DNA from 4 places in the Aurantimonas sp. A3-2-R12 genome. Region 2 is predicted to be linked to each of the others. Evidence: predicted binding sites of a transcription regulator. Region 2 holds the regulator's gene; each other region holds the start of a gene.
The links. The regulator LexA, encoded in region 2, represses DNA repair genes until DNA is damaged. The targets are predictions, from matches to a motif close to TGTTCNNNNTGTGTTCNG.
Positions count from the first base shown of each region.

Region 1: the regulator LexA is predicted to act here: its motif matches at 2,488-2,505, upstream of VSX60_RS08510 (DNA recombination protein RmuC).
Region 3: the regulator LexA is predicted to act here: its motif matches at 1,330-1,347, upstream of VSX60_RS11250 (ImuA family protein).
Region 4: the regulator LexA is predicted to act here: its motif matches at 1,519-1,536, upstream of radA (DNA repair protein RadA).

Region 1 covers NZ_JAYXIH010000012.1:76,898-84,430, forward strand. The annotation lists gene VSX60_RS08505 (serine protease) at 1-1,103, opposite strand, end outside; gene VSX60_RS08510 (DNA recombination protein RmuC) at 1,280-2,455, opposite strand; gene def (peptide deformylase) at 2,603-3,118, shown strand; gene fmt (methionyl-tRNA formyltransferase) at 3,126-4,085, shown strand; gene truA (tRNA pseudouridine(38-40) synthase TruA) at 4,085-4,864, shown strand; gene VSX60_RS08530 (hypothetical protein) at 4,875-5,465, opposite strand; gene dapE (succinyl-diaminopimelate desuccinylase) at 5,470-6,663, opposite strand; gene VSX60_RS08540 (lytic transglycosylase domain-containing protein) at 6,840-7,533, shown strand, end outside.
Region 2 covers NZ_JAYXIH010000001.1:5,552-13,084, reverse strand. The annotation lists gene moaC (cyclic pyranopterin monophosphate synthase MoaC) at 1-472, shown strand, start outside; gene VSX60_RS00065 (molybdopterin molybdotransferase MoeA) at 469-1,707, shown strand; gene lexA (transcriptional repressor LexA) at 1,751-2,482, shown strand; gene VSX60_RS00055 (hypothetical protein) at 3,080-4,597, opposite strand; tRNA gene VSX60_RS00050 (tRNA-Ser) at 5,476-5,565, shown strand; partial or broken gene VSX60_RS22515 (transposase family protein) at 5,621-5,881, opposite strand; partial or broken gene VSX60_RS00045 (L-serine ammonia-lyase) at 6,018-6,685, opposite strand; gene VSX60_RS00040 (transposase) at 6,608-6,979, shown strand; gene VSX60_RS00035 (LysR family transcriptional regulator) at 7,088-7,533, shown strand, end outside.
Region 3 covers NZ_JAYXIH010000018.1:45,251-52,783, reverse strand. The annotation lists gene VSX60_RS11255 (YeeE/YedE family protein) at 1-1,174, shown strand, start outside; gene VSX60_RS11250 (ImuA family protein) at 1,404-2,381, shown strand; gene VSX60_RS11245 (DNA polymerase Y family protein) at 2,530-4,005, shown strand; gene VSX60_RS11240 (error-prone DNA polymerase) at 4,002-7,442, shown strand.
Region 4 covers NZ_JAYXIH010000022.1:37,903-45,435, forward strand. The annotation lists gene alr (alanine racemase) at 1-1,040, shown strand, start outside; gene VSX60_RS12880 (DUF1294 domain-containing protein) at 1,033-1,353, opposite strand; gene radA (DNA repair protein RadA) at 1,564-2,952, shown strand; gene VSX60_RS12890 (CvpA family protein) at 3,072-3,686, shown strand; gene purF (amidophosphoribosyltransferase) at 3,807-5,261, shown strand; gene VSX60_RS12900 (SDR family NAD(P)-dependent oxidoreductase) at 5,397-6,137, shown strand; gene VSX60_RS12905 (CDP-alcohol phosphatidyltransferase family protein) at 6,119-6,955, opposite strand; gene VSX60_RS12910 (phosphatidylserine decarboxylase) at 6,961-7,533, opposite strand, start outside.

The sequences.
Region 1 (7,533 bases), on a different contig from region 2:
TATCCGAGCGCCAGAATGTCCTCGCCGAGACGCGGCTTGCCCGCCGAGATTTCCAGCGGCTCACCGAGCGCTCCGTCGACCTTGATCAGGGCGAGATCGTTGTCCGTGTCGATAATAGTCTGGCTGGCCGCGCCGAGATCGCCGACGAGAACTGTTCTGCAGGCCTTCACGACATGCGCATTGGTCAGGAGCCAGCCGTCACGCGACACAACGAAGCCCGTGCCGGCCATGTCGAATTCCTGCGCGCCCGGCTGCATCGCACCTGAGCCGGTCTCGCCGGGAAGCTCGAAAACATGCGGGCGGTTCGGATCGGAATAGGCCATGGCGTAGCGGGCCTCCGGCGCGCCGACGGCACGCTTGCGCGCCAGCATCGAGGAGAATGGTTTCGCCTCGTTCGACGCGACCAGCGGCGCCTGCGGCTCGCCGGCAAAGGGTTCGAAGAGGTTCGACGCGACCACCGCATAGGGCGCCATACGCCCTGCCTCACCGTTGGTATAGGAGATCGAAAGGCCGCGCAGATCACCGTCCCGGCCCGCGAAGCGCATCACGTAGCTGCGGCCCGATTCCTGACCACGCAGAACGAACCACAGACCGCCGAACTCGGCGTCGCTGACCGAACGCGTTTCCGTCGCCTGGCTCAGGACATCGAAGAGCCCCTTGAGGGTCTGTCCGGTGTCGGCGATGCGCACGGTTTCGATTTCGACAGCATCATCGGCGGAGCGCCACAGATTGCCGACCTCGGTGGCGCCGAAGTCACGCACCATTTCCAGAGGCAGCGCGGCGCGGGCGCCGGTCGCGGCATCATCGACCAGCGTCATGCCGAGAGCCTTCTCGGCGTCGTCCGACCGCGCGATCAAAAGTTCCAGCATCGCTTCGTCGATGATACCGCTTGGCGTCATTCCAAGCCGCGCCTGAAAGTCGCGGATTGCGCGGAGCGACGCGGCATCGATGACCCCGTCGAATGCGCCGACATAGTCACCGGTCCAGGCGAGACGAATCTGCAGGCCCTTGCGGAAATCGGCATCGGTCTGCTCGTTATAGGCGATCGACAACTCGGACACTTGGGCGACGGCCGTCAGCGGCGCCAGAGGCGCGATGGCCAAGGCTATTCCCGCTAACAGAACCTTCGTGAAGCGCCGCATGTCATTCCCCTCGCGTCCGGTGACACAAAAGAAACGCGAGAAGGTCGGATTCGATCCCGACCAAATTCATTTTTTCTTAATAAAGCATGTCCGAGACCTTTCCACTTTGAGGAAAAGCTCTAGTCGCGCCGCTTGCGTCACTCGGCAGGCACCCGCGCCCTGACAGGGTTCAAGGTCTCCGCCTCGCCGAGGTCGACGGCCTCGATCCGCTCACCGCGCCGGATCAGTTTCTCGGTCGAGACGAGGATCTGATCGACGTCACGACCGGCTTGACCGAAATGGGTCTTCAATGCGGCGACGCGGGCGTCAAGCCGGGTCAGATCCTCCGTCAGGTGCCGTACCTCTTGTTGAATACGGCCGGCCTCGGCGCGCATCCGCGCATCCTTGAGGATCGCCTGAACGACCTGGATCGACAACAGCAGCAGCGACGGCGACACGATGACGACCCGCGCCCGATAGGCTTTCTGGACGACGTCCTCGAACCGCTCATGCAGTTCGGCGAAGATCGTCTCCGAAGGCACGAACAGGAACGCGGTATCCTGCGTCTCGCCGGGGATCAGATACTTGCCGGCGATCGCCTTGACGTGGACATCCATGTCGCGCCGCAGCCGGCTTGCGGCGAAGTCGCGGGCATCGTCGCTCTCGGCGTCGCGCAGCGCGCTGTAGGCCTCGAGCGGAAACTTCGCGTCGATAGCAAGCGAGGGCGCGCCATTCGGCATCTTGATCAGGCAGTCGGGGCGCTTGCCGTTGGAGAGCGTCGCCTGGAATGAGTAGGCGGCGCTCGGCAGTGCGTCGGCGACGATCGCCTGCATCCGGCCCTCGCCAAAGGCGCCGCGCGTCTGCTTGTTGGCAAGGATGTCCTGCAACCGAACCACCTCGCCGGCCAAATTCCGGATTTCGCCCTGGGCGCGATCGATCACCGCGAGACGCTCGGACAGGGCGGACAGCGACGCGTTCGTCGTGGTGGTGGTCTGGAGGATCGACTGCCCGACCCGCGAGGTAAGCCCGTCGAAGCGCTCGGCGAGCGTGCGAGTGAGGTCCGCCTGCCGGGCGCCGAAGATCTCGGCCATCGTCTGCATCCGACCGGTGATTTCGGACTGGGATTTCAGCACCGCGTCCAGTCGATCGGACGATTCCGCCTCGCGGCTTTCCACCAGCTCCAGTGCCTCCCGCGCCGCGCGGCGGGCGCGCAGCCAGAGGACGAGGAGGAGCAACAGCAGGCCCGCCAGAACCAGGGCAAAGACCGGGACTGCATGGTCGCCGATCGTGATGATGGGCGTCGTGAGAAGGGCGGCAAGAGCGTCGCTGTCCATGGTCCGACCCTAGATTCGATTCGTTAACGAATTGGACCAAAGCACGAACATTGCTGCGCTGGAAGTATCAACGGCGCATGGAAGCCCGTCCGCATGTCGGCACCGCACCGATTGACCGCGATTGTGTCAGCGATTACCTCAGCGGCCATGACGATCAAGCCTCTCATCATTCTGCCGGATCCGATCCTGCGCCAGCCCTCAAAACCCGTCGAAACGGTTGGCGACCGCGTCAAGCGGCTGGCCGACGATATGCTGGACACGATGTACGACGCGCCCGGCATCGGGCTCGCCGCGATCCAGGTGGGCGAACCGCTTCGCCTGCTGGTCATCGACGTGTCAAAGGAGGAGGACGACAAGGCGCCGCAGGTGTTTCTAAATCCCGAGATTCTGGCCGAGTCCGACGACCGCAATGTCTATGAGGAAGGTTGCCTGTCGATCCCGGACTATTATGCCGAGGTCGAGCGGTCCGCCGAGGTGACGGTCCGCTATCTCGGCCTCGACGGCAAGATGCACGAAGAGACGGCGGACGGCATCCTGGCCACCTGCCTCTTGCACGAGATCGACCATCTCAACGGCGTCCTGTTCATCGACCACATCTCCAAGCTGAAGCGCGACATGGTGGTGAAGAAGTTCACCAAGGCGGCCCGCAAGGCGATCGTGTGAGCCGGCGATGACGCTGCGCGTCGTCTTCATGGGGACGCCCGCCTTCGCCGTCCCGACCTTGCGCGCCATCCACGCCGCCGAACATGACATCGCCGCCGTCTACACCCAGCCGCCGCGCAAGGCCGGGCGCCGGGGCCTGACGTTGACCCCTTCCCCCGTCCAGACCGAAGCCGAACGGCTGGGGCTGGACGTTCGCACGCCGCTGAACTTCAAGGACGAGGCGGAGATCACGGCCTTCACGGCACTGGAGGCAGACGTCGCAATCGTCGTCGCCTATGGCCTGTTGCTGCCGCGTCCGATTCTCGACGCGCCGCGCCACGGCTGTCTCAATGGTCACGGCTCGCTGCTGCCGCGCTGGCGCGGCGCCGCGCCGATCCAGCGGGCGATCGAGGCTGGCGACGCCGCCACCGGCATGATGGTGATGCGCATGGAACTCGGCCTCGATACCGGCCCGGTGGCGCTGGCCGCCGAGACGCCGATCGGCCAGACCGAAACGGCGGGCGAATTACACGACCGGCTCGCGGCGATCTCGGCCGATCTGATGGCCGAGGCGCTCGAAAAGCTCGAAGCCGGTACGCTGACCTTCGAGGACCAGAACGCGATCGCCGCGCGGACGGGGCGTGCGCCGCTCTACGCCAGGAAGATCGACAAGGCCGAGGCCGCGCTCGACTTTACCGGTGAAGCCCAACCGATCGCGGCCAAGATCAACGCCTTCTCGCCGTTTCCGGGCGCCTGGACGACGCTGTCGTTCGGCGGCAAGCCAGAGCGGGTGAAGATCCTGCGTGCCTCGGCCGAGACGGGCGCGGGCGCGCCGGGCACGGTGCTGGACGGCCACCTGCTCGTCGCCTGCGGTTCGGGGGCGGTGCGTCTTCTCGAACTGCAACGCGCCGGCGGCAAGCCGATGGCGGCGGACGACCTTTTGCGGGGATCGCCCGTGCCGGCCGGCAGCGTCGCCGGCACCGCCTGATGCCCCGATACAAGCTCACCATCGAGTACAACGGCAAGCCCTATTGCGGCTGGCAGCGCCAAACCAGCGATCCCTCGGTGCAGGAGGCCGTCGAGACCGCCATTGCCGGTTTTTCCGGCGAGCCTGCTGTGCTGTTCGGCGCCGGGCGGACCGACGCCGGCGTTCATGCCACCGGACAGGTGGCGCATCTGGATCTGTCGCGCGAATGGGACTGCGACGTCATACGCGACGCGCTCAACGCCCATTTGCGCCGCGAGGCCGTCGCGATCCTCGACGTCGAGCGCGTTGATGAGGATTTCGACGCCCGCTTTTCCGCCCGCAAGCGGCATTATCTCTACCGCATCTTCAACCGTCGGCCGCCGCCCGTGCTGCTCGCCGGCCAGGTCTGGTGGGTTTCCAAGCCGCTCGACGTGGACGCGATGCATCACGCCGCCCAGTGTCTCGTCGGCACCCACGATTTCAACACCTTCCGCTCCGCCCATTGTCAGGCCAAGAACCCGATCCGCACGCTCGAACGCCTCGACGTCCTCAAGGGACCCGGCGACGAGATCCACATCCACGCCATGGCCCAGTCGTTCCTGCACAACCAGATCCGCTCCTTCGCCGGCACGCTGAAGCTTGTCGGCGAACACCGCTGGAGCGAGGAAGACCTCGTCACCGCGCTGAAATCGCGTGACCGCACCCGCTGCGGCCCGGTGGCGCCGGCCGACGGGCTGTATCTGACGCGGATTGAATATGGCACGGCGCCGAAGCGCACACTGCCGCCTTATCCCGGCTAATATGGCCTGATCAGATCAGCGGAATGCCGGTCAGGTCCATCACCGCGCCATAGCTGACCAGGGCAGCGACAATCATCAAAATGGTGACCGCCACGGCGCCGCCCAGATCCTTGCCGGTGGCAAAGAAGATCAGCCGCACGGTGAGCGCGATCGAGGCGAGGGTGACGAGCGCGCCGAGCAGTGCCGTTCCGCCACCCATGCCGACCAACAGCACGATCAGCCAATAGGGCGCGAACACCCAAGCGAGCATGGCACCGCCCCAATTGGTGGCGACCACCAGCGGCACGATCTTGCGGGAATAGCCGATCGGCTTGGCGACCAGCATCAGGACGAGGATCGGCAGCACCCATGCGAGAACATCGGCCAAGGCGTGCGCGCCATAGACGGCGACCGGCCCCATGTCGGTGGCCCGGCCCTCGCCCTGGACCGATTCGAACTCGATCCATGACAGCGCGATCGGCGGCAGCGCCACCACGATGGCCGAAAAGGACTGCCAGAAGCCGTCGGCGGACAGATCGAGGCGCTTCAGCCCCTCGGCCCGGCCGGCCATCAGCAAGGCGGCGCCCGAGAAAAAGCGGACGATATCGTCGATGCTCGGCACCAAGTCAGGCGTGGGCGGCGAACCAGCGGGCGATGAAAGCTTCATAAATCCTCGTCAGTTCCTCGAGGTCGGACAGGGCCACCCGTTCATTGGCCATGTGCATAGTCTTGCCGACAAGACCAAATTCCACAACCGGGCAATAATCCTTGATGAAACGCGCGTCCGACGTTCCTCCCGATGTCGAGAGTTCCGGCTGACGCCCGGTGACATCAGCGATCGCGTCGATCAGCGACTGGGTCAGGGCATCGTCCCGCGTCAGGAACGCTTCGGCCGGACGCTCGCGCCATACGATCTCGACCGCCGCCGCCTCGCGGCCGGGACGGAACCGCTGCGAAGCCGTGGCTGCTTCGATGCGCCGCGTCAGTTCCTCCTTTAGGCTCTCCGGCGTCCAGCGGTCGCTGAAGCGGACATTGAAGAACAGGCGCGCGCGCGCCGGAATGACGTTGACCGACGGATTGCCGGTATCGATCGAGGTAATTTCGAGGTTCGAGGCCGGGAAGCGCTCGGAGCCCGCGTCCAGCGGCTCTGCCATCAGCACCTCGGCGATCGCAACGACCGCGCGCACCGGGTTGTCCGCCAGATGCGGATAGGCGACGTGGCCCTGCCGGCCGGTGACCAGCACCTCCGCCGAGAGCGAGCCGCGCCGGCCGACCTTGATCATGTCGCCGAGCGCTTCGCGGTTGGTCGGCTCACCGACCAGACAGGCGTTGAAATCTTCGCCTCTCGCCTTGGCCCATTCCAGAAGCTTCACCGTGCCGTTCACCGCCGGTCCTTCCTCGTCGCCGGTGATCAGCAGCGAGACGCGGCCAGCCGGGGCGCCGTGATGGGCGACATGGCGCCCATAGGCGGCGACGAAAGCGGCGATGCCGCCCTTCATGTCGACCGCGCCGCGCCCATAAAGCTCGCCATCGACGATCGCCGCCGAAAACGGGCCTTCCCGCCAATCGCTTATCTCGCCCGGCGGCACCACGTCGGTGTGCCCGGCAAAGACGAGATGCGGGCCGGACGCTCCGGCGCGGGCGAAGAGGTTTTCGACATCGGGCGTACCCTCACCGGAAAACACTGGGCGCTCGACCGCGAATCCAAGCGGCGTCAGCATGGCTTCGAGCGCGGCCAGCGCGCCGCCTTCGTCGGGGGTCACCGACGGGCAGCGGATCAGGCACGAGAGAATGTCGACGGGATCGGTCATCTTTGTCATGGCCGCGTCAGATAGACCAATTGATGCAGGCTCGCCACAGGCACGCGATAAGTCACCGTCACAGCTGCGGAAGATCGAGCAAAGAATGGTTTCGCCACCTTTCCGCCGCGAAGCGGACCAACGGACTGGGCGCGGCCGGTTTGTTGAGAGAAAAGTGCATGCGAGTGTCGGAGTTCATGATCCCAGCGACAAGGCGCGCCGTCACGGCGTCGACGTTCGCGATCGTCGCCATTGCGAGCCTTTCCGGTTGCGTCGCCGGCGGCTCGCCGCTGGCTACCGCCCTTGAGTCCGCACAGACCGATACGGCAACCGAGGCGGAGGTCGCCGCCCTTGCCACTGGAGTCGCCCCGTCCGACGGGGACGTGAAGATCGCGGCCCGCGAGGCGAAGCAAGCCACCGAGCGCGGCACGATCTCCGGCAGCGCCTCGCTCGACCGGATGATCGAAGAACACGCGCGCGAAAATGGTATCCCGCCGGCATTGGCCTATGCGGTCGTGCGCGTCGAAAGCCGCTACAATCCGAAGGCGCGCGGCGCCGGCGGCGTCTACGGCCTCAGTCAGATCAAGCCGGCGACGGCCCGCAGCATGGGCTTTTCCGGATCGGCCAACGCGCTCTTCGACCCGGACACCAACCTCACCTACGGCATGAAATATCTGAAGGGCGCTTGGGAACAGGGCGGCCGCGACGTCTGCAAGGCGTCGATGAAATACAAGGGCGGGCTGCGCACGACCCGCATGAGCGCCTCGGCCGCCCGCTACTGCTCCGCCGTCAAGGCGCATATGGCCGAGATCGTCAAACGGCGGCGGATGCCGGCTGTGGTCGAGGCGCCTGCCGAAGAGCCGGGCCTTATCGGAACGCTCGTCGCCGCCG
Region 2 (7,533 bases):
CACCCATCTCGACGCCGCCGGCGCTGCCTCGATGGTCGATGTCGGCGACAAGGCCGACAGCGTTCGGGTCGCCGAGGCCGAGGGTTTCGTTGCCATGCAGCCGGCGACGCTGGAGCTGATTCTCGCCGGGGAGGCCAAGAAGGGCGACGTCATCGGCATTGCGCGGATCGCCGGAATTATGGCGGCCAAGCGTACGCACGAGCTGATTCCGCTTTGCCATCCGCTGATGCTTGAGAAGATTGGCGTCGAAATAACGCCGGATGCGACCCTGCCCGGTTTGCGCGTGACCGCGCTGGCCAAGGTCAGCGGCAAGACGGGCGTCGAAATGGAGGCGCTCACGGCGGTCTCCGTGGCCTGTCTGACGATCTACGACATGGCCAAGGCCGTGGACCGCTCGATGCGCGTGTCCGGCATCCGGCTGCTGTCGAAATCCGGCGGCCGTTCCGGCGACTTCACGGCGGCCGGGTCATGAGTCTGCTTCCCGTCGAGGAAGCCTATCGACGATTGGTTGGGAGCGCGGTGCCCCTCACCCGCACCGAGCAGCTGCCGTTGCTTCAAGCGGCCGGACGCGTTCTTGCCGAGGACGTCCTGGCCCGCCGCACCCAGCCGTCCTTCGATGCCTCGGCCATGGATGGCTACGCCGTCCGGGCGGTGGACGTCCAGTCGCCGTTCGAGACCCTGCGGGTCGTCGGCGAATCCGCCGCCGGGCGCGCCTTCGACGGCCAGGTGGGAATCGGTGAAGCGGCGCGAATCTTCACCGGGGCGCCGGTGCCGCAAGGTGCGGATGCGATCCTGATCCAGGAAGACGCCCGCGTTGTAGTCGATGGCACCGTACGCCCGACGGTTTCGCTCGAACCCGGCCAATTCATCCGGGCAGCCGGTATCGATTTCGCTGCGGGCGAGACGTTGTTGACCCGCGGCGCCCTGCTCACGCCCGGCGCCATCGCGCTTGCGGCGAGCTGCGGTTACCCCGCGCTGACGGTGCTGGCGCGGCCGAAGGTGGCCATCCTCGCAACTGGCGACGAACTCGTGCTGCCCGGCGAGCCGCTCGGTCCCTCGCAGTTGGTCGCCTCCAACCCGTACGGCGTCGCGGCGATGGTGGTAGGCGCCGGCGGCGATGCGATCGACTGCGGGATCGCTGGCGACGACGTCGCCACGATCGACGCGCGCCTGAGCGATTCCATCCGGGACCGGGCGGATGTCTTCGTCACGATCGGCGGGGCGTCGGTCGGCGATCACGACCTGGTCGGCAAGGTGTTCGCCAACCGCGGCGTCGGACTCGACTTCTGGAAGGTCGCGATGCGCCCCGGCAAGCCCTTGATGGCGGGGCGGCTTGGCGATCTGACGATCGTCGGTCTGCCGGGCAATCCGGCCTCCTCCATGGTCGCCGCGCGGTTGTTCCTGATTCCATTGGTGCGCCGGTTGGCGGGTTTTCCCGATCGCCAGCTCTACCGGCATGGGCTGCTCGGCGCGCCGATGCCTGAAAATGGCCTGCGGACCGACTTCGTTCGCTCACGGCTGGAGGCTCGAGAAGACGGCGTCGTCCGGGTCATTCCGCTGCCCCGCCAGGATTCCTCCCTCCTGTCCACCTACGCGCAGGCCGATGCTTTGCTCGTGCGGCCGTCTTCGGCGGCTCCGGCGAGCGCGGGGGAGGCTTGCCGCTACGTTGTGCTCGACGAATGGAAGGGTCTTGCGGAACACAACTAGAACAGATAGGTTTGTTCAGGTTTTGTTTTAGGGAGTCGCCTCGATGCTGACACGCAAGCAGCACGACCTTTTGTCGTTCATTCACGAACGGCTGAGGGATAGCGGGGTGCCTCCCTCCTTCGACGAGATGAAGGACGCGCTGGAGCTTCGGTCGAAATCCGGCATTCATCGCCTGATTACCGCGCTTGAGGAGCGGGGCTTCATTCGGCGCCTGCCCAATCGCGCGCGAGCGCTGGAGATCCTCAAGCTGCCCGAAGCGATGCAGAAGGACCGCCCTGCCCCCGTCGGCCACGCCGGGTTTACGCCGAGCGTGATCGAAGGAAGCCGCGACGCGGCACGCAAGACGTCTGAGCCGATTTCCCGACGCGCGACGACGAGACCGCCTGAACCGGCCACAGTCTCGATTCCGGTCATGGGCCGGATCGCGGCGGGCGTTCCCATTTCGGCGATCCAGCACACCACCCATTCCCTCGCCGTGCCGCCGGATATGCTTGGCGGCGGCGAGCATTATGCGCTGGAAGTCAAGGGCGATTCGATGATCGAAGCCGGAATCCTCGACGGCGACACGGTGGTGATTCGCCGCGCCGACACAGCGACGCCCGGGGAGATCGTTGTCGCGCTGGTCGACGAGGAGGAAGCGACGCTGAAGCGGTTTCGCCGGCGCGGCAATACGATTGCGCTGGAGGCTGCCAATCCGGCTTATGAAACGCGGATCTTCGGCTCCGAGCGGGTCAAGGTTCAGGGCCGGCTGGTCGGGCTCATCCGCAAATACTGAAGGCCGGACCGACAGTTGGCAACCGATCCCGCGGAGCCAACTTTTCGACCTGTGCCAGCTGCTGCTTGAGCCGCGAACCAGGCCGCGCCGCGCAGAGCCTTGACGGCGCCGCGAAGGAAGCGCGTGTGGATCGTTCCCGGGTCGGGGCGAGGTTTCGCGGTGTCCGGTTTGAATGGCCGCGGGGTGCCTTTCGATCATGTTCACCGGGTTTTCTTCTTGCCTCCCTTGCACCGGGCCCGTCGCGCAGGTATCTGCGTCCTCGGAGAGGTGGCCGAGTGGTCGAAGGCGCTCCCCTGCTAAGGGCGCCACATCGAACCTCAGTTTTCCTGAAATCACCTGCAAATCCGAATTGTTATGCCGAAATGGCCACAGCCGGTTTGAGGCATTTAGCGGATTTCTTGCAAAACAGCCTTCGTTCACATTGTGTTCTTAGCGCGTAGCAATCCCATGTTATGAGCGGCACACGGGTATGTTTGGTCTGACTATGGCTACGAGAAATCGGACGCTACCTGTTGCGCTGATTAGGCGGTGACATGGAGGGATCGCCCAATTAGCCAGTGTCGGACCGTCTGCTCGAAGGCTGGAACGAGACTGAAATTACGTTCGCCGTCCGCGCAATAACCACTTGATTGGGTTCTTCACATTGGCACTCAGGTCCTGAATGCTCTTCTCTGAGCGAACCAGTATTGGAAACGCTTTATTTCCCAGAATACCCACGGCCAAACTCTCGAAATTGGCGTCGGTGAATCGATCCCTAATAGAGGCTTGACGTTTGCCGAAAGTGTCGAGCACCATGTCTCGACGAACCCAAAAATCGTCACGCCCGAACACCCACTTGATGTAATCGCGTGTCTGGGGCGGGATAATCTTGGCTGCGTCGACTAGGATGCTATCATCCTTGTCTTTATCTCTAAGTCGAGCGATGTTGACGAACTCGTTTTGTTTGCCGAGCTTTCTGTCCCTCTCCCAGATTTCATATAGGCGGTCGACCAACTCACCATTAACTTTCACGGCTAGGAGCTCTTCCATCTGACGACACCGCCAGACACCGATCATCTGCGCCAGATCCGTGCTGCGATGCAGACTGGTCAGCTTGGAGACATCCGCCGTCCGTTCATAGGCGGTCACCTTACCGTTATCATCGAAGATCGGTCGGAGATTTTCACTCGTCTGGCGTTGGCTCCCGATCTGGCGCTCGATCAACCGGACCTGGTTCATCTCACTGATCCGTCCGCCCATGATTTCGCCCACGCTGTAACCGGTCTCGGGATCGATACCTGACACTGTCTGATGGACTGTCTGCAGAGCACCCTGGCTGAAGGGTGCTAATCCGGATATTGGGGCGAAATAGTAAGCACGGCTTCCAAGCATTCGATCGGCCGAGGATCCTTCATAGTCCGACACTTTCTTGTAGCCACGGCTGAGCAGGTGAGCGTGTTCGGTTGCCGAAGCGATGGTCAACGATCCACCCTGAAGAGCTTCAGAAGGGATATGCCCCTTGTAATGGTTCAGCCTGGCTACTTGGTTAGTGCCGATCTTGGCCAGTTCGTCGATACGATTACCTACAAGGTAGCTGATGATGAACTCGACGCCATCCCTCTGAGTTTCTATTAGATTGGCCATCGTAACGCGTGACCGTTGATCCAGTAAATCGATGGCGTAGACCGTGACCAGTCGATCAATGTCGTTGACCAAATGTGCCGGCGGACTGGTGAGTAGAAAATTTTTCTCCCCCAGCATACGAGCGATAGCCTCGGCATTGCACAGAAGCTGCGCCCCATGTTCGCCGGTCATCATAAAGTGCGCCAGCTGACGAGATTTTGCCTGCATCTTGGCGAATCGTCGCGGCTCAACAACGGCGATGGATCCTTCTAGCCTCCTAATTTCGGCATCCAGACTATGCGAACTACTGATCATCTCTAATGCACATCGGACACCCATCGAGTTTGTCAGTGCCGCCCAGTCGGTCTTGCCGAGCGCCTTGAACATTGCTGTCCACTCGTCACTGGAAAGTTCTCTGGAGAACGCCCTCTTGAGGCTTATCGGAAGATCGTCACGGAATCTCTGGCGGGTCTCCTGGACCTCGGAACGGACTTTATGGATCATATCGAACACGCGAGGATCTTCCTTGTTGGAGCCGACTACGCGGTTAACGAGCACCTTCGCGCACCACATGAGTGAGAATGCAGATACCAGACTGGGAGACGCTGTCCAGTTTCCCTTGGTCATTGCGATGTACGATCAGGGCAGAGTGTCAATCCGATCCTGGGACAGCAAGTTGCAGACCACGGCTTTGCCACCAGCGGGAGGCTATAGCGAAGCTTCTAGGAATCTCCGAGGATTCGGCGTGCAGTCGGCGCAAATTTTAACGGATCGAACCCCGTCAAATCAACGCCATGCAAACCGCCAAACCCCTGGCGGGTATGTTTTGAAAAGTAGTCCCTTGCCTGCATAGCCTCATACTGGCTGTCAAAGGAGCCCAGGACTATGAACCTACCGTTTTGTCGGATCGAAGCGCCCCACTTTCCGTTCTTCTCAAAGATCCCGGTCTTCCCTGGAACCACTCGCCGGCTCCACGTAACCTGCAATCGCGTAGCTATACGGAGATTGCAACGACGGTTGTTTAGACCGTCTCCATCCTGATGACTGACCTCGATACCGTCTCGCGCCGTCATAATCAGTCGATGGAGAAGCACGTCTTCGCCCTTGGATGTGCCCGTCGCGTATTTCTGGCCTTGGCCCTTCAAAAGAGTCCATCTGATGCCCGAAACTAAATCCCAATCGGCATCATCAATGACTGTCGCCTCGGTGGACCTGTAAAGGGGGATGCGCATGGAACGATTATAGAACAGGCACCCGTTCCGGGACTAGACGGTTTTGCAGATTTTTTGCTGTATCGGCTCGTCAAACCGTGTTTGTTCCCGTTTCGAGCCGTCATCCCGTGTCACTTGACGGGTTGACTAACCCTATGAAAACAGGCATTTCCCGTCCTCGGAGAGGTGGCCGAGTGGTCGAAGGCGCTCCCCTGCTAAGGGAGTATACGGGAGACCGTATCGAGGGTTCGAATCCCTTCCTCTCCGCCACGCCTAAGTCATTGATTTTCTAGCAGCGGATGGGCACACCCCGTCGGGTCCTGCGAAAAAGCATTGCCGACAAGGCGTTCATGACGTGGTTGAGCGTGTCGTGCGAGGGCACGCCCCACGCGAAAGGCAGAAAGCGCCTGAGGAAATCCAGCTTCTGGCCGGCCCATTCCTCAATCTCGACGCAGTCCTCCGCTCTCGCCATCCATCGTGCCGCAAAGCACGATCAACACGGTCTCGGCAAGGGATGGATCGCCGTCCACGTCTGACGCGAGTCCTCGAGAGCCGAGAACTGATCCAAAAGCGACTGGCCGGACATGGGAAACCTCACCGATTCGAGGTCTCCTATGAATCACGGTAATCTCCGTGCCGGAATCGCCTCCCTTCAAGCGATTGCCCCGGGTCTGGCCCACGCTTCTGGCCTTTAGCGTAAAAAGACCCTCCCTTTAGCCACCTCAGCATTCCGGCAGGTTTACAGCGAGTCCTCCAAGCGACGTCTCCTTGTACTTTTCGCTCATGTCGATCCCGGTCTGCCGCATCGTCGCGATGCAATTGTCGAGGGGCATGAAGTGTTTGCCATCGCCGCGCAGTGCGAGTGACGCCGCCGAGACCGCCTTGATCGCGCCGAGGCCGTTGCGCTCGATACAGGGAACCTGCACCAGTCCCCGAACCGGATCACAGGTCATCCCGAGATGGTGCTCGAGCGCGATCTCCGCGGCATTTTCAATCTGCTCGTTGGTTCCTCCAAGGACCGCGCAAAGCCCCGCGGCGGCCATCGCGGCTGCCGACCCCACTTCCCCCTGACATCCGACTTCGGCGCCCGAGATCGAGGCATTGTGCTTGATCAGGCCACCGATCGCCGCAGCCGTCAGCAGGAACACCGGAGTGTTCTTGGATTCCGCCCCACGCAATGGTCGAGATAGTAGCGTAGCACCGCCGGCACGACGCCGGCGGCGGCGTTCGTCGGTGAGGTGACGACGCGTCCGCCAGCGGCGTTTTCCTCGTTGACCGCCATTGCATAGACCGAAAGCCAGTCGTTGACAGCATGGGGCTGCGCCGAGTTTCGGCCGCGCTCCGTCAGGAGTTGCTCGTGAATGCCGCGAGCACGCTGTCGCACCGACACGGCCTCGTGTCTCGATGCGTCCATCTCGCGCTGGGATATGACAGCGACGCCATTCGCGACGATCTCGAGCGGCGCGGCGCAGACCCGGTGATCCCGACAAAGTCGAACCGCAGAGTTCAGCGCCCGGTCGACAAGACCAAATACGCGCTGCGCAACCGCATCGAGCGCTTCTTCAATCGCCTCAAGCAGTCCCGCCGCATCGCCACCCGTTTCGACAATCTGGCCTCAAGCTTTCTCGGATTCGTTGAGATTGCTACGATCAGACAATGGATCAGGTTTGTCCACACAACCTAGACCCAAGGCCTGTCCAGGCTGTCGGGCAAGTTGTCCAACGCCGGCGAGCAGGTACTTGACCGCCGAGACTGTTATCATCCGACGACCCACTTCGGAGGCTGGCTGCCAATGTTCGACATCAAGGATATCGAGATCGTCAGTTGCATCGTCCGGCATGGTGGCTTCCGGGCCGCAGCCGCGCAGATGAGACTGTCCCAGTCCGCCGTATCAGCGCGGATCGCCGCGCTGGAGGATCGGCTGGGTGTCGAACTGTTCGACCGGCGCAAGCGCCGTGGACGGCTTTCGCCGGCGGGTCGCACCTTCCTCGACCAGACGGCGCGTCTCACAGAAATGCGCGACCGCATCATGGCCACGCTCGGGCATGAGGGCGGTTTCGCCGGCACGATCCGTATCGGTGTGGCGGAAACGGTCGTGCATACATGGCTGCCTGGCATGATGACCCGAATCCGTGATCGTTTTCCAAACCTTAGGATCGAATTGGCTGTCGACACGTCGTCAGTCCTCGCGGCCAAGCTGCTGCAGGACGATCTGGATATCGCCGTCCTGATGGAGGA
Region 3 (7,533 bases), on a different contig from region 2:
CGTTTTGACCGCCTCCGGCCTCGTGCTGCTGGGGGCCCTCGTGCTCGCCTTCGGCTATGGTCCGGGCATCGCAGCCCTGTTCGTGGTCGGCGGTGCTTTCGGCCTCGTCCTCTACCATGCTGCCTTCGGCTTCACCTCGGCCTGGCGCAATCTCATTCGCGATGGCCGTGGCCGTGGCCTTCGCGCCCAGATGGTGATGCTTGCCGTTGCCGTCGCGCTGTTCTTTCCGGCCCTGGCAGCTGGCAGCCTGTTCGGTCAACCGGTCGCCGGCTTCGTGTCGCCGATCGGCGTGTCTGTGCTCGTCGGCGCTTTCAACTTCGGCATCGGCATGCAGCTGGGCGGCGGCTGCGCCTCCGGTACGCTTTACACTGCCGGCGGCGGCAATGCCCGAATGCTGATCACCCTGTTCTTTTTCATCGTCGGCTCGGTGCTGGCGACAGTCCATTTCGACTGGTGGACGGCATTGCCGGCCTTTGCACCCGTCTCGATCGTGACGGTCTTCGGCGCACCGGTCGCGATCGTCCTGTCCTTCGCCTTGTTCGCCGCGATCGCCCTCGTCACGGTTCTGGTGGAAAGGCGCCGTCACGGCACCCTGGAGCGCGCCGAACACAGTCCGCATACCGGCTTGTCGCGCTTCGCCCGTGGCCCCTGGCCCCTGATAGCCGGCGCGGTTCTGCTCGCCCTTCTCAATTTCGTCACCTTGGCGCTGGCCGGCCGGCCCTGGGGCATCACCTCGGCATTCGCCCTTTGGGGAGCGAAGGGCGCGCAGCTCTTCGGTATCGATCCGACGGCCTGGGCCTATTGGCAGCAGCCCGGCAATGCCACCGCGCTGTCTTCCAGCGTCTTCTCCGACGTCACTTCGGTGATGAATTTCGGCATCATTCTCGGCGCCCTGCTAGCCTCCGCGCTCGCCGGGCGCTTGGCGCCGAACTTCGCCATTCCGCGCCGTTCGGTCCTGGCCGCGGTGATCGGCGGGCTGCTACTGGGCTACGGCGCCCGGATCGCCTTCGGCTGCAACATCGGGGCCTATTTCGGCGGCATCGCCTCGGGCAGCCTGCACGGTTGGCTCTGGCTTGCCGCCGCCTATCTCGGGTCGATGCTCGGCGTGCGCTTGCGGCGTTCTTCTTCGTCGACGAGCGCCCCGGCGTGGCCAAGACGGCCTGACGAATCTTAAAGCTCGCGACGACAGGTCCCACGATTGAGCCCATCCCCTCCACCGGCTTCCTGAAGCGCCGCGGCATCATGCTGCGGCGTTTTCGTAGTCGGCGACAAGGAAAATAATCACGCAGACGACTCCGCTTGACTCTCCCATCACCCTCTGGAATCTATAGGAACACATCACGAACAAAACCTCTTATCCAGAGGCTGGACGGCCGCAAACCCTTGCGGCCGAAGGAGATCCTATGGCTGTCAGCGATGCTTGGCCGGCCCGGCTGGCGGACATCCCCTCGGCGCGGACGCGGTCCGCGGCGAATGACGCGACGGCGGCCGGTTCTAGGAATTCGGCCCTTGCCCGGTTACGCGAACAGATCGCCCGAATCGAGGGCCAGCCGGTCGCCCGCCTGGAGCCAGCGGACGAAACGGCGACGGCGAAGGCCACCAAGCCGGCACGCCGCAGCGCGCTCAAACTGCATTCCCTCGGCTGCGCGACGGCCGACGCGGCGCTCGGCGGCGGCTTTCCGGCCGCCGGCCTGACCGAAATCCATCTCGACGAAACCCGCGACGGCGGAACGCTGGCCGGCTTTGCGCTTGCCCTGGCCATCCGCTTCGGCGCCCGGCCGGACAAGCCGCTTTTGTGGATCGGCGACAGCCTGGCCTTTTCGGAAGCCGGCCTGCCCTATTGGCCCGGCCTTGCCGGCTTCGGCCTCGATCCGAGCGCACTTTGCATCGTGCGAACCCGCCGGCTGGAAGACGCGGCCTGGGCCGGCGAGGAGGCCGCCGCCTCGTCGGCGCTGACGATGGCAATCCTGGAAGTGCGCGGCAATCCGGCGCGGCTCGGCCTCGACGGCACGCGGCGACTGCATTTTCGCGCGCGTGAGGCCGGCCTGCCGTTCCTGCTCTTGCGCCAGAGCGCCCGCGCCGAGGCGACGGCGGCGCCGCTCAGGCTGCGCGTGCGGCCATCGCCGGCGGCTTTCGTTCCCGACCTCGCCAATCATCAAAAGCTCATCGGCCATCCGGTGTTCGCCGTCACGGTCGAAAAATCCCGCGATGGCCGGCCGCGGCATTTCAGTCTGGAGTGGAACCCCCATGAGCGACGTTTCGACCCGCTTCGCCCAGAGCGTGCAACCGCGCTTCCTCGCCCTCTCGCTGCCGCGCCTGTCGACCGACCGGATCCGGCGCGAGACGCTGGGTCGCTCGTGGCGCTCCAGCGCGCGTCGTGAGGATAGCGCGCATTTACCCTCGGTTCCGGGCAAAGCCGGGATCGATCGGGGCCGACTCGATACCGTCCTGCGGCCGCCGAACCGCGCGCGCTACGAGACACGCGGCCTCGCCGAAGTCGCCTCGGAAGGGGCGGCCGGCGACACGCCGATGGCGCCGCTGGCGCTGTACGAGACGGTCGCCAACGCCAACCGGATCGCTGCTGTCTGCGAGCGGGCGGAGGCCGGCGGGCTATCCCCGGGGGTCGGGTTGGCCGAAGCGCGGGCGCGGTTTCCCGGCCTAGCGATCATCCTCGCCGATCCGCCGGCCGACGCGCGGTTGCTGACAGCCCTTGCCGACTGGTGCGACCGCTACACGCCCCTCGTCGCCCTCGACCCGCCGCATGGCCTTTTCCTCGACATTTCCGGCTGCGCCCATCTGTTCGGCGGCGAAAAAGCGCTGATGGACAACCTCCTCGCCCGCCTGTTCCAGCAAGGGTTCGCCGCGTCCGCTACGATCGCCAGCCATGCCGGCACGGCGCTCGCCCTGGTCGGCCACGGCGACGCCAGCATCGTTGCGGCGGGCGGGGAACAGGCTGCGATCACTCCGCTGCCCGTCGCCGCTCTACGGCTCGATTCGAGCCTCGCCGCCATGCTCCGACGGCTCGGCCTCAAAACGGTCGGGTCGCTGTTGTCGCTGCCGCGCGCTGGATTGGCCCGGCGCTTCGGCGAGGATCTTTTGACCCGCCTCGATGAAGCGGCTGGCCGGGTCTTTCGGCCGATCAGCCCCCGTCGGCCGATCCCCGAGCTTGCCGCCGAGCGCCGGCTGTTCGAGCCGATCAGCCGGATCGAGGATGTCGAGCGCGTCCTTTTCCTCCTCGCCGAACGGCTGCAGGACGATCTGGCGCGCCGCGGCGTCGGCGCCCGGCGGCTCGAACTGTCGCTGTTTCGCGTCGACGGACAGGTCAACCGGCTCGCCGTCGGCGCCTCGCGGCCGGTGCGCGAGCCGGGCCATGTGCAGCGCCTGTTCCGCGAGCGCATGAAGGGCCTCGGGGAAGAGTTCGACGCCGGCTACGGCTATGATCTCGTCAAGCTGGCGGTGTTCGAAGCCGCGCCGATGCCGGATGTGCAGACGGATTTGTCCGGCGCCGATGCGGCCGTCGACGTTTTCGGCGGCCTCATCGACCGGCTCGGCGCCCGGCTCGGCGAGGCCAGCGTCCTGCGGATCGAAGTCGCCGACAGCCATTGGCCGGAACGGGCCGAACGCTGGCGACCGGTGGACGCCGGCAATGTCGGCCCCCTCGCGGCCCGGCAGAGCCTTGCGCCGGTCAGCGCGCCCCGGCCGGTCCGACTGCTCGCCTTGCCGGAGCCGATCGAGGCAAGCTTCGAGGTGCCGGACGGCGCGCCGCTGCAATTTCGCTGGCGCCGGGCGCTGCACCTCGTGCGCCGGGCCGAGGGACCGGAGCGGATCGGCGCCGAATGGTGGCGGGACGCGGGCGAAGCCGCGCGCGACTATTACCGGATCGAGGATGCCGACGGCCGCCGCTTCTGGCTGTTTCGAGAGGGCTGGGCCGACCCGGCGGTCGATCCCGAATGGCAGCTGCCGGCTCCGCGGCTGGCCTGGTATCTGCACGGAATCTTCGCATGACACCCGCGCCGGCCCCGCCCGCCTTCGCCGAACTCGGCGTCGCCAGCTGCTTCTCTTTCCTGCGCGGCGCCTCGCAGCCGGAGGAACTGGTCGTCACCGCCCACCGGCTCGGCCTCGGCGGCATCGGCCTTGCCGACCGCAACACCGTCGCAGGCGTGGTGCGCGCCCATCAGGCGGCGCGAGAAGCCGGCCTTGCCTACGCACCCGGCGCCCGGCTGGTCTTTTCCGACGACACTCCCGACATTCTGGCCTATCCGCGCGATCGCGCCGGCTGGGGCCGGCTCTGCCGCTTGCTCAGCCTCGGCAACCTGCGAACCCGCAAGGGCGATTGCGTCCTGCATCTGTCCGACTTGCTCGAATGGGGTGACGGCCTCAATCTCGCTGCCCTGGCTCCGGCGGAACTCGGCCATGACGAGAAAGCCGGAGCGGACCTCGCCGAAGCCCGCCTCGCCCGCGCCCTCCAGGCGCTCGCCTCGGCCTTTCCAGGCGCCGTGCGGCTTGCCGCCGCGCCGGCCCATGACGGGCTCGACCAGCGCCGCTTCGCCCGCGCCGCCCGCCTTGCGGAGCAACGCGGCACGCCGCTGATGGCAACCAATGACGTCTTCCACCACGCGCCGGGCCGAAGGCGGCTGCAGGACGTGATGACCGCGATCCGGGAGCATGTGCCGCTCGCCGAAGCGGGGCGCCTTTTGTCGCGCAACGCCGAGCGGCATTTGAAGGCCCCGGACGAGATCGCCCGGCTGTTTCGCGCCTATCAGGGAGCCGTCGAGACCGCCAATGGCTTCTTCGCCGAACTCGATTTCGACCTGAAGAGCCTTCGCTACGAATATCCCGACGAGGCGCTGAAGCTGACCCGCACCCCGGCGGAGGAACTGCGCTTTCTCGCCCATGACGGCGCCAAATGGCGCTATCCGGAAGGCGTTCCGGCGAGCGTCACCCGGCAGATCGACTACGAGCTCCAGATCATCGGCGAGCTGAAATACGAGCCGTATTTCCTCACCGTCCACCACATCGTCGAATTCGCCCGGTCAAAGGGCATTTTGTGCCAGGGGCGCGGCTCGGCGGCCAATTCGGTGGTTTGCTTCTGCATCGGCATCACCGAGGTCTCGCCCGAGCGCGCCGGACTGTTGTTCGAACGGTTCATCTCGTCGGACCGGCGCGAGCCGCCGGACATCGACATCGACTTCGAGCACGAGCGCCGCGAGGAGGTAATCCAGTACATCTACGACCATTACGGCCGGGACAACGCCGCCATCGCCGCCACCGTCATCACCTATCGCGCCCGCTCGGCCGCCCGCGAGGTTGGCAAGGCCTTCGGCCTGTCGGACGACGCGGTCTCGGCGCTGTCCGGATCGGTCTGGGGCTATCATTCCTCCGATCTCGGGGAGTGCGAAGCCGCGGCGGCCGGTTTGACGGCCGAGGATCCGACCACGGCGAATGTCCTCCACTTCGCCACCGAGCTCGCCGGCTTTCCCCGGCATCTGTCCCAGCATGTCGGCGGCTTCGTCATCACCAGGGACCGCATCGACGCGGTCGTGCCGATCCTCAACACCGGCATGGACGGGCGCACCATCGTCGAATGGGACAAGGACGATCTCGACGCACTCGGCATCCTGAAAATCGACATTCTCGCCCTCGGCATGCTGTCGTGCCTGCGCCGCGGCTTCGATCTGCTTGAAAGCCATTACGGCGTGACGCTCAGCCTCGCCGATCTGTCGTTGGCGGCGGACGACGCGCCGACCTACCGGATGGCCCAGCGGGCCGACACGCTCGGCGTCTTCCAGATCGAAAGCCGGGCGCAGATGTCGATGCTGCCGAAGCTCAGGCCCGAATGCTTCTACGATCTCGTCATCGAGGTGGCGATCGTGCGGCCCGGCCCGATCCAGGGCGACATGGTCCACCCCTATCTCAGGCGCAAGATGGGGCTGGAGCCGGTCAGCTATCCGAAGGAGGAGTTGCGCGAGGTGCTCGGCCGCACCCTCGGCGTGCCGCTGTTCCAGGAACAGGCGATGCGAATCGCCATCGTCGCCGCCGGCTTCACGCCGAACGAGGCGGACAAGCTGCGCCGCGCCATGGCGACGTTTCGCCGGGTCGGCACCATCCACACCTTCCAGAAGAAGCTGGTCGAGGGAATGGTCGCGCGCGGCTATGAGCGCGACTTCGCCGAACGCTGTTTCAAGCAGATCGAGGGTTTTGGCGAATACGGCTTTCCCGAAAGCCACGCCGCTTCCTTCGCGCTGCTCGTCTATGCCTCCTGCTGGCTGAAATGCCATTATCCCGACGTCTTCGCCGCCGCGCTTCTGAACGCCCAGCCGATGGGCTTCTACGCGCCGGCGCAGATCGTCCGCGACGCCAGGGAGCACGGCGTCGAGATCAGGCCGGTCGACGTCAATCACTCCGCCTTCGACCAGACGCTGGAGGCGGCACCCTTCGATCCCGGCGGCATGAAAGCCCGGCATTCGGACATGCGGGAGGCCATCCGAACCCGCCACGCCGTCCGCCTCGGCTTTCGCCAGGTCAAGGGGCTCGGCGCCGAGGAAATGGCCACGCTGGTGGCGGCACGGGGGCCGGGCTACGATTCGATCCGCGATCTGTGGCTGCGTTCGGGGCTCAAACGCGCGACGATCGAACGGCTGGCCGACGCCGACGCCTTCGACTCGCTGGGCCTCACCCGCCGCGACGCGCTGTGGGCCTGCCGGGCGCTCGATCCCAACGGCGCAGCCGAGCGCCTGCCGCTGTTCGAGCGCGCTTCGGCCAAGGACCTGCAGGACGAGCCCGACGCGCATCTGCCGCCGATGCCGATCGGCGAGGAGGTGTTCAACGACTACCGTTTCCTGTCGCTCTCCCTGAAAGCGCATCCGGTCTCCTTCGTGCGCGCCGCGCTGGAACGGAGACGCGTGCTGGCCAACGAGACGCTGGCGACGCTGCGCTCGGGCAGCCGCGTCGCCGTCGCGGGCCTCGTCCTCATCCGCCAGCGGCCGGGCTCGGCGAAGGGCGTGATCTTCATGACCATCGAGGATGAAACCGGCATCGCCAACATCATCGTCTGGCCGAAAATCTTCGAGCGCTTACGTCCGGTCGTCCTCGGCGCGCGCTTCGTCAAGGTGACGGGACGAATGCAGTCCGACCGGGGGGTGATCCATGTCGTCGCCGACGACATCGAAGATCTGACGCCGCTGCTGATGCCGATCGCCAGCGGCGACGTCCCCGCGGTCGGCGAGGCCGAAATGGACGAAAACTCCGAGGTCGTCGCCTCGCTCGGGGCCGCGCTGGCCCGGGCCGACGAAATCCGCCGACCGGTCGACGAACAGCGCGGTCAGGCAAGACTGCTTGCCCGCCACCGCTCCATGCTCGCGACACCCGACCCGGCGCATCGTCCAGGCCTTGCCGATCGGTCCGTGCGACAGGTGCTGCCGAAGGGGCGGAATTTTCAATGAGCGAACTGCGATGCCCCTTAGGCGCGCGATCGATCGCCGGTTCACCAATCAGGCTCTGGCCGAATCCGACGACCTTGCTATCTTCGCGCTG
Region 4 (7,533 bases), on a different contig from region 2:
GCCTTGGCGCTGCCGAGGTTGCAGCGGCGTTGTCGGAAGCCGGCTGCCGCGATTTCTTCGTCGCCTGGGCCGAGGAAGGCGCCGCTTTGCGCGACTCGCTGGACCGGCTGCCGGCCAACGCGTCGACCACGTCTGCAGCGCCTCGCATCTACGTGCTTCAGGGCCTGGAGCCCGCTACGGTTCCGTTCCATCTGGCGCGAAACCTGACGCCGGTGCTCTCGACGCCGGACGACATCGCCGTCTGGCGCGAGGGGATGCGCGCGACCGCACGCAAAGCGCCCGCCGCGGTACAGCTCGAAACCGGCATGAACCGGCTCGGCCTCGGAACCGAAGATGCCCGCTTGGCCGCCGACTTCGCCGCCTCCGGCGAGCTCGACCTGTGCCTGGTCATGAGCCATCTGGCCTCCGCCGACGAGGCGACATCGCAGAGCGCCGAGCAACTCGAACGGTTTCGGGCGCTCGCCGGGCTGTTTCCGTCGGTTCCCCGGTCCTTTGCCAATTCCGCTGGTGTCTTTCTTGGCCCCGACTACGCATTCGATCTGACACGGCCCGGCATCGCGCTGTATGGCGGCGAGGCAGGCCCCGGCTCGTCGGAAGCGGTCAGGACCGTCGCGCGGCTGACCGCCTCGGTTCTCCAGGTGCGAGTCGCCAAAACCGGCGAGGCAGTCGGCTATGGCGCGGCGGCAAGGCTGAGCAGAGATACCCGAATCGCCACCGTCGGCATCGGCTATGCCGACGGCTACCACCGTGCCGCGTCGGGCGCCGGCGTGGGGATGCGTCAGCTGCGGCCCGGAGCGGACGCCATACTCGCCGGCCGGCGGGTCCCGGTGCTCGGTCGAGTGTCGATGGACCTCACCCTCCTGGATGTCACCGACCTTCCCGAAGATGCCGTCCGCCCCGGCGCGCGGGCGGAATTCTTCGGCCCGGACATGCCGATCGACGCGGTGGCGACAGCCGCTGGCACCATTGCCTATGAATTGCTGACTGGCCTCGGGCCACGGGTGAAGCGGTGCTGGTCGAGCGACGGCCCACTCAACTGAATTGCTGACTCGCCCAGTGGAGGATCTTGTTAGGTCCCAAAAGCAGCATGGCGACCGCTAAGCCCGCCATCACGACAAGTTGCAGGCACGCGATCGCGTTCAGCCATGTGCGGAAAGGCTCTTTGTGGGTCTTGTGGCGAATGATTCGTTGCGCGGAAATGGCGCCGATGCTGCCACCGAGAAGGGCAAGGCGCAGGAGGCTTTTCTCCGGTATGCGTCTTGCACCGGCTCTCGCCTTGGCCTTGTCGGAAACGAAGGCGAAATAGGCAGCGATGTTGATCGCCAGGAAATATAGTCCAATCCACAACGCCATCTGATCGTCTTTCGAAGAATGTCAGATTGGCGAAAAGCACCTTCCAAGCGCTGTCTCACGCCGGCTGATCGGCAATTTAACATCGGGCAGCGGTCCCGCTCGCACGATTGCCGCACACATGGCTCCGTCCTGCGTCGCCGTTAGGAGTTGCGGTCGGGCGGGGTTTGTTTATGTTTCGTTCCAGTCGACGCCCCAGTTTCCAAGGTTTCAATGGCCAAACCCAAACTCAGCTTCATATGCCAGAACTGCGGCGCGGTCACCACGCGCTGGCAGGGCAAATGCGACGCCTGCGGTGAGTGGAACACGATCGTCGAGGAAAACACGTCCGGCGGGATCGGCGGTGGACCGCAACGTGGCCGGCGCAAGGGCAGCCCGTCGGCGCTTCTGCCGCTCTCGGGCGAGATGGAAGAAGCCCCGCGCATCGTCTCCGGCATCGACGAATTCGACCGGGCGACCGGCGGCGGCATCGTGCGTGGATCGGCTCTGCTCATCGGCGGCGATCCCGGCATCGGCAAATCGACCCTGCTGATGCAAGCGGCCGCGGCACTGTCACGCGGCGGAAACAGTGTCGTCTATGTCTCCGGGGAAGAGGCCGTGGCGCAGGTGCGCCTTCGCGCCCAGCGCCTGAAAGCCGCCGATACGTCGGTACAACTCATGGCCGAGACCAACGTCGAGGACATCCTCGCGACTCTCGCCGAGGCCCGCCGGCCAGACCTCGTCATCATCGATTCGATCCAGACGCTGTGGAGCGACATGGCCGAATCGGCGCCGGGAACCGTGACGCAGGTCCGCACCGGCGTGCAGGCGCTCGTGCGCTATGCCAAGGCCAGCGGCGCGGCGGTGATTCTCGTCGGCCACGTCACCAAGGACGGCCAGATCGCCGGCCCCCGGGTTGTCGAGCACATGGTCGACGCGGTCCTCTACTTCGAGGGCGAAGGCGGCCACCACTACCGCATCCTGCGCACCGTCAAGAACCGCTTCGGACCCACCGACGAGATCGGCGTCTTCGAGATGAGCGACATCGGCCTGCGGGAAGTGCGCAACCCGTCGGAACTGTTTCTCGGCGAGCGCAACGAAAAGGCGCCCGGCGCCGCGGTTTTCGCCGGCATGGAAGGAACCCGCCCGGTCCTCGTGGAGATCCAGGCCCTGGTGGCGCCGTCGGCGCTCGGGACGCCCCGTCGCGCGGTCGTCGGCTGGGACCAGCCGCGACTCGCCATGGTCCTGGCGGTGCTCGAAGCCCATTGCGGTGTGCGACTCGGCCAGCATGACGTCTATCTCAACGTTGCCGGCGGCTTCCGGATTTCCGAACCGGCGGCGGACCTCGCGGTTGCGGCAGCGCTCGTGTCCTCGCTCAGCGGCGCCGCCCTGCCCTCCGATTGCGTCTATTTCGGCGAAGTCTCTCTCTCCGGCGCGGTGAGGCCCGTCGCCCATGCGGGACAGCGCCTCAAGGAAGCCGAAAAGCTCGGTTTTCGGCAATCGGTCTTGCCGACGGCCAGCGCCGATCTGCCGCGATCGGGCGAGATGGTGCCGCATGAAGTGGAGACCCTGCCCGACCTCGTCGGCCGGGTCGCGTCAGGCGGTCTTCCATCCGACGGTTGATTTTCACGCCGCCCCCTAGTGTAAAATGGATACCAAAGAGGTAAGGCGTCATTCGCAGGCATGTCATACTGGCATCTGCCACCCGCGCCTGATCCGAACGTCCACGGGACCGATCATCCATGACCGTTACTCTTCTCGACGCGATCCTATTCGCACTCATGCTGGTTTCGGCGCTTCTTGCCATGGTGCGCGGCTTCTCCCGCGAAATCCTTTCGGTGATCTCCTGGCTGGTGGCGGCGGTTGCCGCCTTTCTCTTCTACAAGCCGCTGACGCCCTATTTCGCCGAGTACATCTCATCCGACACAGTGGCGATGGCGGCCTCGGCAGCCGCGATCTTCCTCGTCACGCTGATCATCGTGTCCTACATCACGCTGCGGATTGCCGACTTCATCATCGATAGTCGCATCGGCGCGCTCGACCGCGTTCTCGGCTTCGTCTTCGGCGCCGTGCGCGGCCTCCTTCTCGTCGTGGTGGCCATGCTGTTCTTCAATTGGCTGGCGCCGGAAAACCAGCCGGAATGGGTCGCCAACGCCTGGTCCAAGCCGTATTTGGACAATTTTGGCAAGCAATTGGTCGCGGCGCTGCCGGAGAACCCCGAGCAGATCATCCTCGAGAAGATCCAGGGCACCAGCGGCGAGCCGGCCACGGATACGCCTCCCGCTCCGGAAGAGCCCGCGTCCATCGAGGGCGCGATCGGGGAGTCCGGCGAGGCACCGCCGGCCGATCAACACTAGACGCAGCGGTCGGAACTGCCATTGCAGGACGAGCGAGCCCTCGCGTCACGCCCGATACGGGCCTATATGGTGAAGACCTCATCGCAAGCCGACAGACATCGGCAAACGGCGGATAATCTCATGGACGAAACGCCATTCGACGACGACGACGAACTGCACGAAGAGTGCGGCGTCTTCGGCATTTTCAAACGAACCGATGCCGCCGCGGTGGTGACGCTCGGCCTTCACGCGCTTCAGCACCGCGGCCAGGAAGCGGCGGGGATCGTTTCCTATGACGGCTCGCAATTTCATGTCGAGCGCCATGCCGGTCTGATCGGCGATACCTTCACCAAGCAGGCCGTTCTCGAGCGTCTGCCGGGAACCTCCGCGATCGGCCATACCCGCTACGCCACCACCGGCGGCGGCGGCTTGCGCAACGTCCAACCCTTCTTCGCCGAATTGTCTGCCGGCGGCTTCGCGGTCGCCCACAACGGCAACATCACCAACGCCCTGACCATTCAGCGCGAGCTGCAACGCCGCGGCTCCATCTTTTCCTCGACCTCCGACACCGAAACCATCCTGCATCTCGTGGCCACGAGCGCAGCACGGCATTTCGTCGAAAAGCTGATCGACGCCCTATCGCGGCTCGAAGGCGCTTTCTCGCTGGTCGGGCTCTCGTCGAAGAAGATGGTCGGCGTGCGCGACCCTCTCGGGATTCGGCCGCTCGTGCTCGGCGATCTCGAGGGATCGCCGATCCTCGCATCGGAGACCTGCGCCCTCGACATCATCGGCGCCGACTTCGTTCGCGACATCGAGCCCGGCGAACTCGTCGTGATCAGCGAGGACGGAATCGAGAGCATCTTCCCATTCCAGGCGCGCCGCCCCCGGTTCTGCATCTTCGAATATGTCTATTTCGCCCGCCCGGATTCGACCGTGGAGGGCCGCAACGTCTACGAGATTCGTAAGAAGATCGGCGGCGAACTGGCGCGTGAGAGCCATGTGGAAGCCGACATCGTCGTGCCGGTTCCCGACTCCGGTGTGCCCGCGGCGATCGGTTATGCTCAGGAGGCCGGTCTGCCCTTCGAGCTCGGGATCATACGCAACCATTATGTCGGCCGGACCTTTATCCAACCGACCGACTCCATTCGCCACATGGGCGTGAAGCTGAAACACAATGCGAACCGCCGGATGATCGAAGGCAAGCGCGTCATCCTCGTCGACGATTCGATCGTTCGTGGCACGACCAGCCAGAAGATCGTGCAGATGGTGCGCGAGGCCGGCGCGACCGAGGTCCACATGCGAATCGCCTCGCCGCCGACCCGCGCCAGCTGCTTCTACGGTGTCGACACGCCCGAAAAGGCCAAGCTGCTCGCCTCGCGCATGACGATCGAGGAGATGGCCGACTTCATCAAGGTCGATTCGCTGTCGTTTCTGTCGATCGACGGGCTGTACCGCGCCACCGACGAGCCCTCCCGCAACAAGCTGACGCCGCAATTCTGCGATGCTTGCTTTACCGGCGACTATCCGACCTCGCTGACCGATCAGGACGGCACGGAAAATGTCCGGCCGCTCTCGCTGCTGGGTGGTGCGGGCTGAACACGGAACGCTCCTTGAATATCGCGATCTTCGCGGGGAGGCAGTACCGTGGGGAAACATAGGACCTGAGCCGTTCGCCCAAGCCTTTGCCGGCAGGGCTCAAAGCTACGGATGGCGCCTTTCCGGCGAATTGATATGACGCAAATGCTGACAGACAAGATCGCGCTGGTCACCGGGGCCTCACGCGGTATCGGCTACCACATCGCCAAGGGCCTCGCCGCCGAGGGCGCGCATGTCATCGCGCTGGCGCGTACCGTCGGCGGCCTCGAAGAACTCGACGATGAGATCAAATCGGCCGGCGGATCGGCGACGCTCGTCCCGCTTGATCTGACCGACATGGCAGGGATCGACCGCCTCGGTGGCGCCATCAACGAGCGCTGGGGCCGACTCGACGTCCTGGTCGCCAATGCCGGGCTGCTCGGCGTCCTTGCGCCGATCGGCCACATCGAGGCGAAGACCTTCGATAAGACCATGACGGTCAACGTGAACGCGACCTGGCGACTGATCCGCACCGTCGATCCGTTGCTGCGCAAATCCCTGGCCGGACGCGCCATTGTGATGTCGTCCGGGGCCGCCCATTCGGCCAAGGCGTTCTGGTCGCTCTACGCAGCCTCCAAGGCGGCCTGCGAGGCGATGGTGCGCTCCTGGGCGAACGAGACGATGAACCTGCCGCTAAGGGTCAATTCGGTCAACCCGGGCGCGACGCGCACCGCCATGCGGGCGCAAGCGATGCCGGGCGAGGACCCGAAGACCCTGCCGACCGCGCGCGAGGTGGCGGCGAAGATCGTGCCCCTCGCCTTCTCGGACGTGGTCGAGACCGGCAAGCTCTTCGACGTGCGCGAAAACCGCTTCCTGGATTACCGCGACCCCGCCTGATCCGCGGCCGCTGAACGGGTCTCGCGTTTCGCGCGTTTGCCGAAGGCCCGCACCGAAAAGCCAACCGAAATAAAATAGGCGATCGCGGTTAGCGTTAGCGTCTCCCAGAAGAAGCTGAGCAACAGGGCGACGTAGAGAACGAAGCCCAGGATGATCGGGATGGCGTAGTCGCGCGGCACCCGGATGCCCGCTCCCTTGCCCGACCATGTCGGCAGGCGGCTCGACATCAAAAGGCCGATAAACACGAGATAGACCGACGCGATCGTCGCGGTGATCTCAGGGAATCCGAGATTAAGACCGGAAAAGCCCACATACATCGGGAACAGGGCCAAGCCCGCGCCGGCCGGTGCCGGCACGCCGACGAAGAACGCCGAATGCCATTTTGGGCGTTTCGGATCGTCGAGCATGGTGTTGAAACGGGCGAGCCTGAGTGCGCAGGCGCTCGCATAGAGCAACGCTGCGATCCAGCCGAAGGCTCCCGCCTCGTTGAGCATATAAGTGTACAACACGAGACCCGGCGCGACCCCGAAATTGACGATGTCGGCGAGCGAATCCATTTCCGCGCCGAAGCGGCTCTGGCCCTTCAATAGCCGCGCAACGCGGCCATCGATCCCGTCGAGGAACGCCGCGCCGAGCACCATGCCGACGGCGAACTCGAACTGACCCTCGAAAGCCAGCCGGATGCCGGTCATCCCTGCGCAGATCGACAGGATGGTGATGAGGTTCGGGACGATGTGGCGGAACGGAATGCGCCGGCGTACCGGGCCGTCTTCCACGTCGGGCTTACCGGGATCGAACGGAGGAAAGGGAGATTCGATCGGCATCAGTCGCGCCTCGACGGCCAGGTTGGCAAATTGTCGCCGAACTCGGCGATGACGGTTTCACCCGCAATCGCGATCTGTCCCTCGGCGACGCGCGGCCGTGCTCCGTCGGGCAGATAGATGTCGAGGCGCGAGCCGAAGCGGATCAGGCCGAAGCGCTCACCCGCCTCGATCCGATCCTCGACCTTGGCCCAGCAGATGATCCGCCGTGCGACGAGCCCGGCGATCTGCACCACGCCGATCTCGCCCTTCGGCCCGTCGATGACCATCGAACTGCGCTCGTTAACCTCGCTCGCCTTGTCAAGCTCGGCGTTGCGGAATTCGCCTTCGCGATAGGCGATATGCCGGATTCGGCCCCGCATCGGCGCCCGATTCACATGACAATTGAAGACGTTCATGAACACCGAGATGCGCAGCATCGGATCGGTACCGAGATCGAGTTCTGCCGGCGGGACAACATGGCCGACGAGCGACACGCGGCCGTCCGCCGGGCTGATGGCCAGATGATCGGCGATCGGCGTCACACGCTCGGGGTCACGAAAGAAATAAGCGCACCACGCCGTCAGGATAAGGCC